DNA from 3 places in the Streptomyces sp. NPDC018610 genome. Region 3 is predicted to be linked to each of the others. Evidence: riboswitches for the same ligand, from Rfam matches in the RefSeq annotation. Region 3 holds a riboswitch; each other region holds the start of a gene.

Region 1 (5,260 bases), on a different contig from region 3:
CCTCTTCACCGTCCTGACCGGCATCGGCTTCGGCATCGCCGCCTCCCTGTCCGGTGAGCGCCGGCGGCTGCGCCGCGTCCTGCTGCCGCCGGCCGGTCTGCTGCTCGCCATGGGCATGCACGCCTTCTGGAACAGCTCCTCGACCTTCGGCGAGTACGGCTTCTTCGCGGTCTACGGCGCCTTCATGGTCCCCGCCTTCGGACTGCTGACCTGGCTGGTCGTCTGGACCCGCCAGCGCGAGCTGCGCACCGTCCGCGAGGAGCTGCCGGCGTACGCCGCCGCCGGGTGGCTGACCCCCGCCGAGCCGTTCGCCCTCGGGTCCATGCGGGCCCGCCGCCTGGCCCGGGAGTACGCCGGCCGGCACCTCGGCAAACCCGCGGCGCGGACCGTCGCCCAGTACGAGGCCTGCGCGACCTCGCTGGCGTTCCTGCGCCGCCGGGGACGCCTCGGCCGGGCCGGCGCCGACTTCGTCGTACGGGAGCAGGAACTGCTGCACGAGATGTGGCGCGGGCGCGAGGTCGCGCAGCCCGCACTCGACCACGCGGCGCGGATGACCGCTCCGCCCGTCCGGGTGATGGCCCCGCCGTGGCCGGTCATGGGCGTGTACGGGCAGTCCCAGCGGTACGGGGCGGCGGCCGCCCACCCCTACGGCTTCACCCCGGGCCCCGGCCCCGGCCCCAACTCGTACGGACAGCCCCTGGGGCCCGGGGCCTACGGGCATCCCCAGGGCCCCGGAGCCCCCGGGCAGGCTCAGGGCTACGGGGCCTACGGGCATCCCCAGGGCTACGGGACCTACGGGTCGTCCGGTCCCCACGGCTCCCACGGCGTCCAGGGCGCCCACGGGCCGTCGGCCGCGCCGTATCCCGCCTACGACCCGTACCGGGCACGGTCGTAGCGCCCCCGGCGTGACCGTGGTGGCTGGCTGCCGCGGCCACGGCCGCGACGCGTACGGCCATGACGTGTACGGTCGCGACGCGTGCGACCGGGACCGCCGGGCTCAGGCGGAGGCCTCGGTCAGCTTCGTGAGGTCGTCCTCGGTCAGCCTCAGGTCCGCGACGCCGAGCAGGGCCGGCAGCTGCTCCACGGTCCGCGCCGAGGCGATCGGGGCGGTCACCGTCGGCTGGGCCGCGAGCCAGGCCAGGGCCACCGTGGCGGCCTCCGCGTCATGGGCCCGGGCGACCTCGTCGAGGGCGGCGAGCACCTTCTGGCCGCGCTCGGTGGCCAGGTGCTTGGCGGCGCCCTCGGCCCGCGCGCTGTCGACCGTGGCCCCGGGCCGGTACTTGCCGGTCAGGAAGCCGGAGGCCAGCGAGAAGTACGGCACCGCGGACAGGCCGGTGCGCTCGGCGAGGTTCTGCAGCTCGCCCTCGTAGGTGTCGCGCGAGACGAGGTTGTAGTGCGGCTGCAGCGCCACGTACCGGGCCAGGCCCTCGCGCTCGGAGAACTCCAGGGACGCCTTCAGGCGCTCGGCGGAGATGTTGGAGGCGGCGATGTGCCGCACCTTGCCCGCCTTCACCAGCTCGTCGAGCGCGCCGATGATCTCCTCGACGGGCACCTCCGGCTTGTCGAAGTGGGTGTAGTACAGGTCGATGTGGTCGGTGCCCAGACGCTCGAGGGAGGCGTCGGCCGCCGCCTTGATGTTGGCGGCGGACAGCCCCTGGTAGTCGGGGTGCTGGCTGACCTTGGTGGCGATCACGACGTCGGAGCGGTTGCCGCGCTCCGCGATCCACCGGCCGATGATCGTCTCGGACTCGCCGCCGTGGTTGCCCTCGATCCACGCGGAGTAGGAGTCGGCGGTGTCGACGAAGTTGCCGCCGGCCTCCGCGTACGCGTCGAGGACGGCGAAGGACTGCTGCTGGTCGGCGGTCCAGCCGAAGACGTTGCCGCCCAGGGCGAGCGGGAAGACCTCGAGATCGGACTGGCCGAGCTTGCGGAGAGAAGTCATGTAGGACATCAACGGTCACGCGCGAGCGGGCCATTCCGTGCCCCGCCGGATCAGGGCGCAAAGATCACGCAAACACGGGCGGGCGAGGCCGTCGCACGGGCGCCGGCCAGGGGCGGGTCGGCCGGGCCGCGGCGCGGAGACGGGCCAGGGGGGCCGGCCGGGCGCGGCGCGGACGGGTCAGGAGCGGACGGCGAGGCCGCGGCGCGGAGGCGGGTCAGGGGGTGAGGCCCTTGCCGTTCAGCCACGCCATCGGGTCGATGCCGGTGGGCTGCCCGTCCGGGTGCACCTCCAGGTGCAGGTGGGGCCCGGTGACGTTGCCGGTGGCGCCGACCCGGCCTATGACCTCTCCGGTGCTGACCTTCTGGCCGGCCGAGACGCTGATCGACGACTGGTGGCAGAACCACAGCTCGGTGCCGTCGTCGAGGGTGAGGATCGTGCGATAGCCGTAGGCGCCGGCCCAGCCGGCCTCCGTGATGGTGCCGCTGTGGATCGCCTTGATCAGGGTGCCGGTGGGCGCGGCGAAGTCGAGGCCCGTGTGGTAGCCGGAGGACCACATGGAACCGGCCTGGCCGAAGGTGGAGGTGATCGTGTAGGAGGAGGTCGGCAGCGTGTACTGCTTGGCCAGCTCGGCCAGTCGCGCCTCCTCGGCCTTCTTCTTGGCCTCCTCGTCCGCCTTCTTCTTCGCGGCGGCGGCCTTGGCCTCGGCCTCCTTCTTCGCCTCGGCGGCGTCCGCCTGCGCCTTCTTCACGGCGGCGGCCTCGGTGGCGGCCCGGGCCTTCGCCTCGACCTGGGACTGCTGCTGCTCGGCCTGGGCCATGATGCGGTTGCGCAGCGCCTCGCCCGCGTCGGCGGTGTCGTGCACCGCCTCGGGGGCGGCCGTGGCGACGTCGCTGAGCGCGGTCGCCGAGCCCTGGTGGGTCTCCTGGGCCGAGTCGTCGAAGAGCGAGCCGACGGAGGGCAGGTGCTCCACGGAGGGCAGGTCGGGCAGCGAGATGGAGACCGGCGGCTTGCCGGTGTTGGCACTGGCCATGCCGCCCGCGCCGACCGCGGCGATCACGCCGACGCCGAGCACGGTGGAGCTGCGCGCGAGTCCGCCGCCGCGCTGCTTGGCGACGCGATGCCGGCCGCGTACGGGACGGACGGAATCCTCGGTGGGGTTCCACTCCTCCCAGGGGCCCTCGTCGGTGCGCCGCTCGCCGTAGCCGAAGGACTCGGTGCGCTGGCTCGGCATGAACGGGGCTTCAGAGGCAGGCCGGTTGGACGCCACGCGGGCGTGCTCCTTTCCTTCCGCGTCGCCTACCGGGTTAGCTGACGGGTTCGGAACGGGAAGGTCTCCTACGCGCGTCAACCGGCCGTGGCGACACGGCGGACGACGTGCGATTCACCCCAAGTTGGTGGTTCCCCGGTTCCCTCGCGGGATTCGGCGCGTGCGCGCACGGAGCCGCCTCTGTGACGGCTGGGACGACCGCGCTGCGTTATCGAACGTTAATAGACGCGAGCGTTTGATTCCAAGCCGTATGGCTTGATCATTAAACCTTTTTGGCCAAGACATATCGACCGGCGCGGAGGAAACTCGGGCGAGTTGACAAAGGATCAGGCCAGTCGGCCGCTCCTGACGGCCCGGGACGCCCTGAAGCCAGGGCTGATGGTGTGTCAGTTGTTATGCGGACGGAGGTCGGCCGCTCACGTGACGTGACATCGATCAGGGACTGGCGCCGGCCGCCGGTCGACGACCGTCGATCGTCGACCAGGGGGCGGGAAAACACTCAGGGCCGGAATCCGTTGATCGGATTCCGGCCCTGAGTCTTCAGTAGCGGGGACAGGATTTGAACCTGCGACCTCTGGGTTATGAGCCCAGCGAGCTACCGAGCTGCTCCACCCCGCGTCGGTGAAACCAGTGTATCCCATGTTCGGGGCAGGTTGCACACGAGTTCACTCGCGCCCCGCCTCCGGATGCCGGTCCGACTCCTGGGCCCCCGCCTCCAGGTGCCGGTCCGGTTCCCTGGCCCCCGCCTCCAGGTGCCGGTTCGGCTCCTTGGCCGCCGTCTCCAGCTCCGGCAGGACGACGACCCGCGCGCCGCCGCCCGCCAGGATCCCGGCCCCGTCCGCCGCCTCGACGAACGTGTCCGGCTCCCGCCAGGCGGTGACCACCCGCCGCACTCCCGCGTCCAGAATCCGCCGGGCGCACGGGCGCGGCCGGGAGGCGCGTCGGGCGCACGGCTCCAGGCTGCTGTACACCGTGGCCCGGGCGAGCCGCGGGTCCGCCGGGTCGATCTTGGCGAGCGCCGCCTCCTCCGCGTGCACGACCGGGTCGCCGCCCTCCCGCGAGTGGCCCCGCGCGAGCTCGGTGCCGTCGGCGGCCACCACCACCGCGCCCACGCTGAACGCGGTCGCCGAGGGCGGGCACAGCAGCGCCAGCTCGCAGGCGGTCCGCAGCCAGTGCCGGTCCGCGGGCACGGCCCGGCCCCCCGTGCCGGGGGCGGTGGGTTCGTACCGCATGAGCACCACGTCCTCGATCGCCCGGGTCTCCACCAGCCGCAGCCGCCCGCCCTGGTACCGCCCCGGGCCGAACAGCCGCGGCGCCGCGGGGTCGCCCACGAAGAGCGGGGCGAGCACGAGCTGCACCTCGTCGACCAGCTGGAGCTGGAGCAGCTGCGTGTGGATCGTGCCGCCGCCCTCGACCATGAGCCGGCGCACGCCGAGCACGTCATGCAGGTGCTCGAGCAGCCCGCGCCAGTCGAGCTCGGCGCCCAGCGCGACCACCTGGACGTCCTCGGAGGCGACGCCGGAGGCCCGCAGCCGCCGGGCGCCCTCGTCGGTGGTGTAGACGGCCTTCGCGCCGCCCGTGTGCCAGAAACGCGCCCCCGGGTCCAGCTCGCCGGACGCGCTGACCGTGACCTTCAGCGGATACTCCGGCCGCCCGGCGGCGGCCCGGGCGGCGCGCCGCTCGGTCGAGTTGACCAGCAACCGCGGGTTGTCGGCGCGCAGGGTGCCGGCCCCGACGAGGATCGCGTCCACGGACGCCCGTACCTCGTCGACCCGGTCGAAGTCGGCGGGACCGGACAGCAGGAGGCGGTCCGGGCCGGTGTCGTCCAGGTAGCCGTCGAGGGAGACGGCGGCGGACAGCAGGACGTACGGGAGGGGCATCGACGCGATCTCCAGGGAAGCGGGACGGTGGGCGGCCGGGGCCGGACGGCCGGGACGTGGTCCCAGTCTGGCGGAGGACCCGCGGCGCCCGTGGTCACGGGATGCCGAGCTCGAAGAGGGCGTAGCCCGCGTACGAGCCGGAGGCAAGCGCCGCGATGCCGAGCAGGGTGA
Region 2 (5,260 bases), on a different contig from region 3:
GACGAAAGGCCCGGTGACGCCGATGTGCGCGCCCGCGGCGAACGGCAGCACCTGCAGCCGTACCTGGGGCAGCCGCGCCGCCTCCGCCAGCCGCTCCAGCTGACGCGCCATGACCTCCGGACCGCCCACCTCCCGGTGCAGCACGGCCTCGTCGAGCACCGCGTTCAGCTGCAGCGGCGGGTCGGCCCGCAGGACGTGCTGCCGGGCCAGGCGCACCTCGACCAGCGCGTCCAGCCGCTCCTCGTCCAGCCCCTCCACGGCGGCCCGGGTGACCTCACGGGCGTACTCGGCCGTCTGGAGCAGTCCGGGCACGACCGTGGTCTCCAGGGTGCGCATCGCGGTCGCCTGCGACTCCAGGCTGATGAAGTCCCGGTAGGTGGGCGGCAGCACACCGCGGTAGGCGTGCCACCAGCGGTGCCGGCCGTCGCCGTCCTCGGAGGCCGCCAACGCCAGAAGCAGCCGGCGCAGTTGGGCGTCGTGGACCGCGTAGGCGTCCAGCAGCAGCCGCACGTCGGCCGGTTTCACGCCGCTGGTGCCGGTCTCGATCCGGCTCACCTTCGACTGGTGCCAGCCCACCAGCCGGGCCGCCTGTCCGCTGGTGAGACCCGCGCCGGCGCGCAGCGTGCGCAGTTCGGCGCCGAGCTTGCGGCGGCGCACCACGGGACCGTGCTGCATGGATACTCCTCACTCCTCCCGGGTTCGTGCGGCGGCCCGCGGCGACCCGCGCCGCGAACGGGGACGGTGTGTCCCCGCCGGGCCCGGGCGCGCCCAGCCGGGCCCGGCACGGTCGGCGCCGGGCCCGGTGCGGGCCGTGTCGCATGCGGTCGGCCGTCGCAGAGTTCACCGCTTCGGGCGACAGATATATGCATATCTCGGTGGATCGCCACCGGGACCGCCCGGGTGATGGCAGTCTGACGGCGAAGCACCAGTCCGGGACCGTACTCGAACCATCCGCTCCGTGTCGGACCGCGGCCCCGTGGGAAAGGGACGACATCGCCATGGCAGACCTTCTGGAAGCATCCGTCACTCTGCCGAGCGATCCCGCCTCGGTCTCCGCCGCCCGCGCCTATGCGGTGGGCACCCTGGCGGAGTGGGGCCTGTCCGCGGAGACGGACACCGCCGACACCGTGCGGCTCATCGTCTCCGAGCTCGCGACCAACGCCGTACAGCACACTTTCGGGCAGTCGCCGACGTTCACGGTGGCCCTCCTCCTGGAGCGCGACGAACTGCTGCGCATCGGGGTCACCGACAGTCATCCACGGTTCCCGAAACGGCTGCCGGCCGCCGTCCAGCAGGACAACGGCCGGGGCATGGTGATCATCCGGTGTCTCGCCGCGGAGTGCGGCGGACGACTGACCGTGCGGCCCACCCGGGAGGGCGGGAAGACGGTCTGCATCGAGCTCCCGTGGACGGTCGACGACCGTCCGGCACCGTGCAGGCGGGAGCCGTAGCGCGCGACGTCGCGGGCCGTGGAGCCGGCGACCCGTGAACGACACGGGGAGACGGCCCGGGAACGCGGCGGCGCCGTGACGTCGGAGAGCGACGGCGCCGCGGACCGAGGGCGGTGACGGTGTCTCACCGGCCGTCCCCGCCCCCGGGCGGGTCAGTTGACCCGCCCGTACCACACGCTTCTGGTCCAGATCTTCTGCAGCCGCACCACGTCCCCGGTCTTCGGGGCGTGCCAGATCTTGCCCCCGCCGGCGTAGATGCCGACGTGGTAGACGTACGAACCCGAGTGGAAGAACACCAGGTCACCCGCGCGGCGGCTGCCCGCGGAGATGTGACGGGTCTTGTTGTACTGCTGTTCGGCCGTGCGGGGCAGCTTCTTGCCCGCCCTCTTGAACGAGTACAGCGTGAGTCCGGAGCAGTCGAACCGCCGTGGTCCCGTGGCGCCCCACTGGTAGGGGGAGCCCTTCTTGGACGCCGCGATCTGGAGAGCCCTCGTCGCGAGGGTCGCGGCTGAGGCGTCCCCGGCGGCGCCGGGCACCACGATCGAGCCGCCCACGGCGGCGATGGTCAGGGCCGAGGCCGTGCCGGCCCGGGCCATGAACGACGGGACACGATTGAGCGCAGTCATGCGCAACCCTTCGTCAGCCGCCTGTGAAGGATGACCTGTCGGATTCGGGCTGGCGAAGTTGCCCGGCCGCGTTGCCGCGGCTTCACCCCAAGGGCGGCTCGACCCGGTCATGGCGTGACCGTTCCGGCGACCCGTCGTGCTCGGGTCCTCCACTCCTGCCGATCCACTCCCGTCGACCGGTTGTCCGGGCGGCGGCAGGACTCGGCGTCCGCCCGGACCGCCCCGCCGCTGTGGCGGGGGCTTGTCGTCAGACAGGGATCTTCACCTACGGATGTCCGAAAATCCCAACGGAACCGGAGATCTGTGTTGTTACTCACCACTCACCCGTTCGGGTGGACACTCGCTCGCTCGAACGACTGTGTCCTCTTGCGGCGACGCCCGGACCAGCACCGGAGCATCCCATTCCGCCATCCGTGCGGGCTGGTCGCGCAACCGGAAGGGCCCCGAAAAAGGGTGTGTATCTACGCCGAAAGGCGGTACGTCATTTGGTCCGTTTCGGCTCACGCCCGCGGTCACGCGCCGTGTGACCGGCACGCGTGCCGGCATGGGTGCGGCCCGGGACGCCGCTGCGGGTGCGTCAACTGGCTCTCGCGAGCGGCAGGGTGACGCGGGCGGTCGGCCGCTCGCCGCCCAGGGCCCGCAGCGCCCGCAGCGGCCTCAGCGCCCGCGCCAGGGCGGCGTGTGCGGCTCGGGCCCGCCACGGCGGTGCGTCAGCGCGAGCACGTCCCGCAGTTCCGCCGCCGTGCGGCCTGAGCGCCTGAGGGGCGCTCAGGCCGCTGTGGCCTCCCCGGCCCGGATCGCTCCGGCCGAGCAGGGCCGCCGCGGCGCGGTAACGGCCGACCGGCTCCCCTCGGCGCGGTCAGCGCCGCCGGCGGCCTCGGGACGGTTCCGAGGGCGGCTCGGCGGGGTCGAGCGGCGGCGTCGGCGGCCCACCCCGCGTCCGGGTCCGGTGTCCGCCGGTGCGGTGCCCACGCGCTCGGCGGGCCCCGTGACCGCCCGGCGGCCGGCCGGGGGACGGGGGAGAGGGGGGCGTAGCGCATCCCTCCAGGGGGACGGTACCGGCCTGCGGGGCCGTCGGAGTCGGGAACGCACAGGACGTACGCGGCCCGGCCAGGGGCTTCGGACGGCGGGCCTCCGGTCGTGCGCGCCGTCGTCCTGGAGCAAGCTGGAGGTGGAACTCCGGCCGCTCGACGACCCAGGGGATCTGCAATGGTGTTCTTCGCGATTTCCAGGCGGCACCCCCTCCAGCTGCTGTCCACCACCGATCTGGTGCTGGAGCACGAGCGGCTGCACGAGGAGATCGACCAGATGCAGCGCGCCCTGACCTCGCACGCCGTCATAGACCAGGCCATCGGCGCGGTGGTCGCCTTCGGGCGGATCCCGCCCGATGACGCCTGGCGGGTCCTGCGGGAGGTCTCCCAGCGCACCAACACGAAGGTGCGCACGGTCGCCGAGCACGTCTTGAAGTTCGCGCAGGGCGGCGCCCTGTCCGACACCGAGCTGGAGGAGCTGAGGCGGGCGCTCGGCCGGCACGCGGCGCCCTGCTCCACGAGCCGCGCGCGGTCCTGAGCGGCACCGATTCGCCCGGTGGGGCGGGCGGACGTCCGCCCGGGCGCCCGGCCGGGCCGTCGGCGCACGGCGAGCGGCGCTGACGGCCCGCGCCGGCGCCACGTCCTGACGCCCGGGCCCCCGTGAACCCGTGTCCCGCGCCCCCGTGTGGCCCCCGTGACGTCCGTGACGCGCGTGACGTGCGGCGGCGGCGCCCCGTGTGGAGCAGCGGGGTCTTTCGGTTATGGAGCAGCCCAGCTTCCGGTCATGGAACGTCCAAGGTCTGGTTAACGTCGTCGAAACTCCCGCGAACTAACCTGCAGATCCACGCCACCTGCGGTTTTTCCGTCCGGATTGCCCAAGATCGGGGAGTCCGTCCCTGTGTTAGACCTGTCCCGTCGCGGTGGCTGCGGCAACCGGGCCCGCACGGTCCGGAGCGAGGACTGTGAGGTGGGCACATGCAACTGACCCCGCACGAACAAGAGAGACTGCTCATCCATGTGGCGGCCGACGTCGCCGAGAAGCGCCGGGCCCGTGGGCTGAGGCTGAACCACCCCGAGGCGATCGCCCTCATCACGTCGCACATCCTCGAGGGCGCCCGCGACGGCCGCACCGTCGCCGAACTGATGTCCTCCGGACGCAAGGTGCTCACCCGCGACGACGTCATGGAGGGCATCCCCGAGATGATCCACGACGTCCAGGTCGAGGCCACCTTTCCCGACGGCACCAAGCTCGTGACCGTCCACGAGCCGATCGTCTGAGGGGGGCCGCGGTGATTCCCGGAGAGATCCTGTTCGACGACGGCCCGATCACGTACAACGAGGGCCGTGAGGTCACGCGGCTGACCGTGCTGAACGCCGCCGACCGTCCCGTGCAGGTCGGCTCGCACTACCACTTCGCCGAGGCCAACCCCGGTCTGGAGTTCGACCGTGCCGCCGCGCACGGCAAGCGGCTGGACATCGCCGCGGGGACCGCCGTGCGCTTCGAGCCCGGCGTCCCCGTCGACGTCGCCCTGGTCCCGATCGCCGGCGCCCGCGTCGTGCCCGGACTGCGCGGCCGGATCGGAGGCTCCCTCGATGCCTGAGATCTCGCGCCCCGCCTACGCCGACCTGTTCGGCCCCACCACCGGCGACCGCATCCGGCTCGCCGACACCGATCTGCTGATCGAGATCGAGGAGGACCGCTGCGGCGGCCCCGGGCGCGCCGGTGACGAGGCCGTCTTCGGCGGCGGCAAGGTCATCCGCGAGTCCATGGGCCAGTCGCGCGCCACCCGCGCGGACGGCGCCCCCGACACCGTGATCACCGGTGTGGTCATCGTCGATCACTGGGGGATCGTCAAGGCCGACGTCGGCATCCGCGACGGCCGGATCACCGGCATCGGCAAGGCGGGCAACCCCGACACCATGGACGGCGTCCACCCGGACCTGGTCCTCGGCCCGGAGACCGAGATCATCGCGGGCAACGGGCGGATCCTGACCGCGGGCGCCATCGACGCGCACGTCCACTTCATCTGCCCGCAGGTCGCCGACGAGGCGCTCGCCTCCGGCATCACCACCCTCGTGGGCGGCGGCACCGGACCGGCCGAGGGCTCCAAGGCGACCACCGTGACCCCCGGCCCCTGGCACCTGGCGCGGA
Region 3 (5,260 bases):
GAACTTCGCCAGGCGCGCGCACGCTTGCATACAGTGGCAGGACCGGCAGGAAAAGGGCGGTTTCCAGACCGCCATCGCGATCGAAGGGACGTACATGCCCATGGGTCACACGGCCACAGCCGAGGCAGGCTCCGGCGGCCTGACAGCGACCGAGCACCGCCTGGCCAACGGCCTGCGCGTGGTGCTCTCCGAGGACCACCTGACCCCGGTCGCGGCGGTGTGCCTCTGGTACGACGTCGGCTCCCGCCACGAGGTCAAGGGGCGCACCGGACTGGCCCACCTCTTCGAGCACCTGATGTTCCAGGGCTCCGCCCAGGTCAAGGGCAACGGCCACTTCGAGCTGGTGCAGGGCGCCGGCGGCTCGCTCAACGGCACCACCAGCTTCGAGCGCACCAACTACTTCGAGACCATGCCCGCCCACCAGCTGGAGCTCGCCCTCTGGCTGGAGGCCGACCGCATGGGGTCCCTGCTCACGGCCCTGGACGACGAGTCGATGGAGAACCAGCGGGACGTCGTCAAGAACGAGCGCCGCCAGCGCTACGACAACGTCCCCTACGGGACGGCCTTCGAGAAGCTGACCGCCCTCGCCTACCCCGAGGGCCACCCGTACCACCACACGCCCATCGGCTCGATGGCCGACCTGGACGCGGCCACCCTGGAGGACGCGCGCGCGTTCTTCCGGACGTACTACGCGCCCAACAACGCCGTCCTCTCGGTCGTCGGCGACATCGACCCGCAGCAGACGCTCGCCTGGATCGAGAAGTACTTCGGCTCCATCCCGTCCCACGACGGCAAGCCCGAGCCGCGCGACGGCTCCCTGCCCGACGTTCTCGGCGAGCAGCTGCGCGAGGTCGTCGAGGAGGAGGTCCCGGCCCGCGCCCTGATGGCCGCCTACCGGCTGCCCCAGGACGGCACGCGCGCCGGCGACGCGGCCGACCTCGCGCTGACCGTCCTGGGCGGCGGCGAGTCCTCGCGGCTCTACAACCGCCTGGTGCGCCGCGACCGCACCGCCGTCGCGGCCGGGTTCGGCCTGCTGCGGCTGGCGGGCGCGCCCTCCCTGGGCTGGCTGGACGTGAAGGCCTCCGGCGACGTCGAGGTGCCCGTCATCGAGGCCGCCATCGACGAGGAGCTCGCCCGGTTCGCCGAGGAGGGCCCGACCGCCGAGGAGATGGAGCGCGCGCAGGCCCAGCTGGAGCGCGAGTGGCTGGACCGGCTCGGCACGGTCGCCGGCCGCGCCGACGAACTGTGCCGCTTCGCCGTCCTGTTCGGCGACCCGCAGCTCGCCCTGACCGCCGTCAAGCGCGTCCTGGAGGTGACGCCCGAGGAGGTCCAGGAGGTCGCCAAGGCCCGCCTGCGCCCCGACAACCGCGCGGTGCTCGTCTACGAGCCGACGCCCGCCGCGGCGGCCGACGCCCAGGACGCGGACGCCGCGGCCACCGACGACACCGAGGAGACGGCGAAGTGACCGACCTGGCCACCATGGACTTCCACCCCCAGCCGCAGGCGGGCGAGGCCAAGCCGTGGGCGTTCCCCGCGCCCGAGCGCGGCGCGCTCGACAACGGCCTCACCGTGCTGCGCTGCCACCGCCCAGGCCAGCAGGTCGTCGCCGTCGAGGTGCTGCTGGACGCGCCCCTGGACGCCGAGCCGGACGGCCTGGACGGCGTCGCCACGATCATGGCGCGGGCCTTCTCCGAGGGCACCGACAAGCATTCCGCCGAGGAGTTCGCCGCCGAGCTGGAGCGCGCGGGCGCCACCCTCGACGCGCACGCCGACCATCCCGGCGTCCGGCTGAGCCTGGAGGTCCCGGCCTCCCGCCTGGCCAAGGGGCTCGGTCTGCTCGCCGACGCCCTCAGGGCTCCCGCGTTCGCCGACTCCGAGGTCGAGCGGCTGGTGGGCAACCGGCTCGACGAGATCCCCCACGAGCTGGCCAATCCCTCCCGCCGCGCCGCCAAGGAGCTCTCCAAGGAGCTGTTCCCGGCCACCGCGCGCGCCTCGCGCCCGCGCCAGGGCACCGAGGAGACCGTCCGCTCCATCGACGCGGCGGCCGTGCGCGCCTTCTACGACCGGCATGTGCGGCCCGCCACGGCCACCGCCGTGGTCGTCGGCGATCTCACCGGCATCGACCTCGACGAGCTGCTGGGCGAGACCCTGGGCGCCTGGACCGGCTCGTCGGCCGAGCCGCGGCCCGTGCCGCCCGTCACCGCCGACGACAGCGGCCGCGTGGTCATCGTGGACCGCCCCGGCGCCGTCCAGACCCAGCTGCTCATCGGCCGCATCGGCCCGGACCGGCACGACCGGGTGTGGCCCGCGCAGGTGCTCGGCACCTACTGCCTGGGCGGCACCCTCACCTCCCGCCTGGACCGCGTCCTGCGCGAGGAGAAGGGTTACACCTACGGTGTGCGGGCGTTCGGCCAGGTGCTGCGCTCGGCCCCCGACGGGTCGGGCGCCGCGATGCTCGCGATCAGCGGCTCGGTCGACACGCCGAACACCGGCCCGGCCCTGGAGGACCTCTTCACGGTGCTGCGCAAGCTCGCCGCCGGCGGCCTCACCGACGCCGAGCGGGACGTCGCCGTGCAGAACCTCGTCGGCGTGGCGCCGCTCAAGTACGAGACGGCGGCGGCCGTGGCGAGCACCCTGGCCGACCAGGTCGAGCAGCACCTGCCCGACGACTACCAGGCGACGCTCTATCAGCAGCTCGCGGCGACCGGCACGGTGGAGGCCACCGCGGCCGTCGTCAACGCCTTCCCGGTGGACCGTCTGGTGACCGTGCTCGTCGGCGACGCGGCGCAGATCAAGGAGCCGGTCGAGGCCCTGGGCATCGGTCAGGTCACCGTGGTCGCCGCGGAGTAGCGGCATCCGCCGCACATCCGGGCGGCAGCGGCGCGCACGCGCGTGGGGCCCTGGTGACCGAAGCGTCACCAGGGCCCCGGCATGTCCGAATTGCGGGAGAGGCTGCCCGTCTGCCCTGTGGCCTGCGCTACAAAAACCTGGATCCGTTTGGGAATTGAAAGCAGCCCCGTCTAGCGTCGGTCCGGCTGTTCGTCGGGCAGTGCGCCGCACCCGCGGCACCGGACAGTCATCGCCGAGTCCCCGTACGGCGCGAGCCAGGGGAGCCGGGGACCCAGTCAGTCCCTGGGGTGAATCGGACGCCCGCGCGCACCGCGAGGGGGCCCGTAGGAGACCTTCCTGCTCCGAACCCGTCAGCTAACCCGGTAGGCGAGAGGGAAGGAAAGGACCCACGTCTGCATGGCGTTCACCCGCGCCACCGGGAAGCACCGCCGGCCCAGCCGCGTGCACCGCACCACCGTCCGCGCCGCGGGCGTGGCGGCCCTCACCACCACCGGCGTCATCAGCACTCTCGCCGCCGCCCCGGCGCTCGCCGCCGAGACCCCCTCTCCCGAGGACACCGGTCTCACCCCGGTCATCACCCTCGGTGACGCCGTCGCCGCGAAGATCGACGCCCAGGCCGCCGCCCAGCACCACGCGGCGCAGCAGAAGCAGGCCGAGGAGGCCGCCCGCAAGCGGGCCGCGGAACGGGCGAAGAAAGAACGCGAGGCCAAGGAGCGCGCCGCCCGCGAGGCCGAGCGCAAGCGCCTCAACACCTTCGTGCCGCCGATCTCCGGCTCCTACGTCTCCACCGGCTACAAGACCGGCGGCTCCCTGTGGTCCTCCGGCTCCCACACCGGCATCGACTTCCACGCCATGAGCGGCACCACCGTGCACGCGGTCGGCGTCGGAACCGTCGTGGAGACCGGCTGGGGCGGGGCGTACGGCAACCAGATCGTGATCCGGATGGCCGACGGCACGTACACGCAGTACGGCCACCTGTCGTCCATCGGCGTCTCGGTGGGCCAGCAGGTCGTCGCCGGGCAGCAGATCGCCCTGTCCGGCGCGACGGGCAACGTCACCGGGCCGCACCTCCACTTCGAGGCGCGCACCAGCCCGGACTACGGCTCCGACATCGACCCGGTGGCCTACCTCCGCGGGCACGGCGTGAACGTCTGACGGGCACGTCCCGAGGCCGTCGAACGTCTGACGGGCACGTCCCGAGGCCGTCGAAAGCCCACGGAACACGGAACACCAGAACCCCGCAGAGCCCCGGCCCCGAGCCGGGGCTTTCGGCGTTTCTCGGCGCCTCGGGTATTTTCCTGTCCAAAAATTGTCCATGGATCCCGGACCGCCGTCGGAAATCCCGGCGAATTGTCATAGAGTCACGGAACGGGCGTCCGGGGCGGTGGCCCGGTACGGGAATTTCGGCGGGACCCACGCGGAGGTCGGGAATGCGTGTTCCGGCGCACTCGGTGTGCACGGCGATCCGGGACGACATCGTCGCCGGTGTCCATGAGCGCGGCAGCCGGCTCACCGAGGAAGTCCTCGCCCGCCGCTACGGCGTCTCGCGCGTCCCCGTGCGCGAGGCGCTGCGCACCCTGGAGGCGGAGGGCTTCGTGGTGACGCGGCGGCACGCGGGCGCGTGCGTCGCGGAGTGGACCGGGCAGGAGGCCGCCGACCTGCTGGAGATGCGCGCCCTGCTGGAGCCGCTGTGCGCCGCCCGTGCCGCCGAGCGGCGCACCCAGGCCCACCTCAAGGTGCTGCGCGGCCTGGTCAGGCTGGGGCAGGAGCGGGCCGGGAGCGGCCTGGGCGAGGAACTGCGCGCGCTGGGGGGCTGGTTCCACGAGACGCTCGCCCAGGCCTGCGACAGCCCGGCGCTGACCTCGACGCTGACCCGGCTGCGCCACAAGATCGCCTGGATGTACGTGGTTCAGCCCCCGGCCGACCCCGTCGCGGCCTGGGCCGAGCACGGGGCGATCGTGGACGCCGTGGCGCGCCGCGACGGCGAGCGCGCGCGTGCGCTCACCGCCTCGCACACCGAGCGCACGGCCGCCGCGTACCGCGTGAGGGCTTCGCAACATGCCGTCAACATGTCGGGAGCGCGGCTTTAACGCGGACCCCGTATACAGAGAGGGATATCCGATCGAGGAGAATTCGCGCTGCCCTTTTCCGGGAGTTCTGTAATTGACTCCGTGCCTCATGCGGTCATTGCGCGGCGTTCCGCCCCGGAAACGTGCGGGCCGTGCCGGCCGAGAACGCGGAAGCCGCGCCGCCCGGAAAGGGCGGCGCGGCTTCGGTGCCAGGGGCTGTCCGAGGACTCGCCGGGTTCCTGAACCCGCAGGGGGTGTCGGGACCCGCCGGTTCGCGCGATCCGACGGATCCTCGTGCACCTGCCCGGTCAGACCGTCTCGGGGAGCTCCTCGAGACCCTC

Evidence for each region. A riboswitch is a leader RNA that binds a small molecule or an ion and turns the genes downstream of it on or off. The one in region 3 is predicted to bind cyclic di-AMP.
Region 1: linked by a shared signal. The riboswitch ahead of ACH5A8_RS33650 (M23 family metallopeptidase) and the one ahead of ACH5A8_RS09070 (M23 family metallopeptidase) in region 3 are both predicted to bind cyclic di-AMP.
Region 2: linked by a shared signal. The riboswitch ahead of ACH5A8_RS15935 (C40 family peptidase) and the one ahead of ACH5A8_RS09070 (M23 family metallopeptidase) in region 3 are both predicted to bind cyclic di-AMP.

Annotation. Positions count from the first base shown of each region.
Region 1 covers NZ_JBISAL010000019.1:14,747-20,006, forward strand. Annotated here, with positions in the region: gene ACH5A8_RS33640 (PrsW family intramembrane metalloprotease) at 1-895, shown strand, start outside; gene ACH5A8_RS33645 (aldo/keto reductase) at 998-1,942, opposite strand; gene ACH5A8_RS33650 (M23 family metallopeptidase) at 2,157-3,209, opposite strand; cyclic di-AMP (ydaO/yuaA leader) riboswitch at 3,221-3,378, opposite strand; tRNA gene ACH5A8_RS33655 (tRNA-Met) at 3,754-3,827, opposite strand; gene ACH5A8_RS33660 (dihydrofolate reductase family protein) at 3,875-5,089, opposite strand; gene ACH5A8_RS33665 (glycosyltransferase family 39 protein) at 5,184-5,260, opposite strand, start outside.
Region 2 covers NZ_JBISAL010000005.1:390,263-395,522, reverse strand. Annotated here, with positions in the region: gene ACH5A8_RS15945 (helix-turn-helix domain-containing protein) at 1-675, opposite strand, end outside; gene ACH5A8_RS15940 (ATP-binding protein) at 999-1,451, shown strand; gene ACH5A8_RS15935 (C40 family peptidase) at 1,604-2,077, opposite strand; cyclic di-AMP (ydaO/yuaA leader) riboswitch at 2,081-2,294, opposite strand; gene ACH5A8_RS15930 (ANTAR domain-containing protein) at 3,287-3,646, shown strand; gene ACH5A8_RS15925 (urease subunit gamma) at 4,084-4,386, shown strand; gene ACH5A8_RS15920 (urease subunit beta) at 4,398-4,709, shown strand; gene ACH5A8_RS15915 (urease subunit alpha) at 4,702-5,260, shown strand, end outside.
Region 3 covers NZ_JBISAL010000002.1:866,082-871,341, reverse strand. Annotated here, with positions in the region: gene ACH5A8_RS09080 (M16 family metallopeptidase) at 95-1,465, shown strand; gene ACH5A8_RS09075 (M16 family metallopeptidase) at 1,462-2,850, shown strand; cyclic di-AMP (ydaO/yuaA leader) riboswitch at 3,071-3,234, shown strand; gene ACH5A8_RS09070 (M23 family metallopeptidase) at 3,247-4,005, shown strand; gene ACH5A8_RS09065 (GntR family transcriptional regulator) at 4,281-4,940, shown strand; gene ACH5A8_RS09060 (HPr family phosphocarrier protein) at 5,228-5,260, opposite strand, start outside.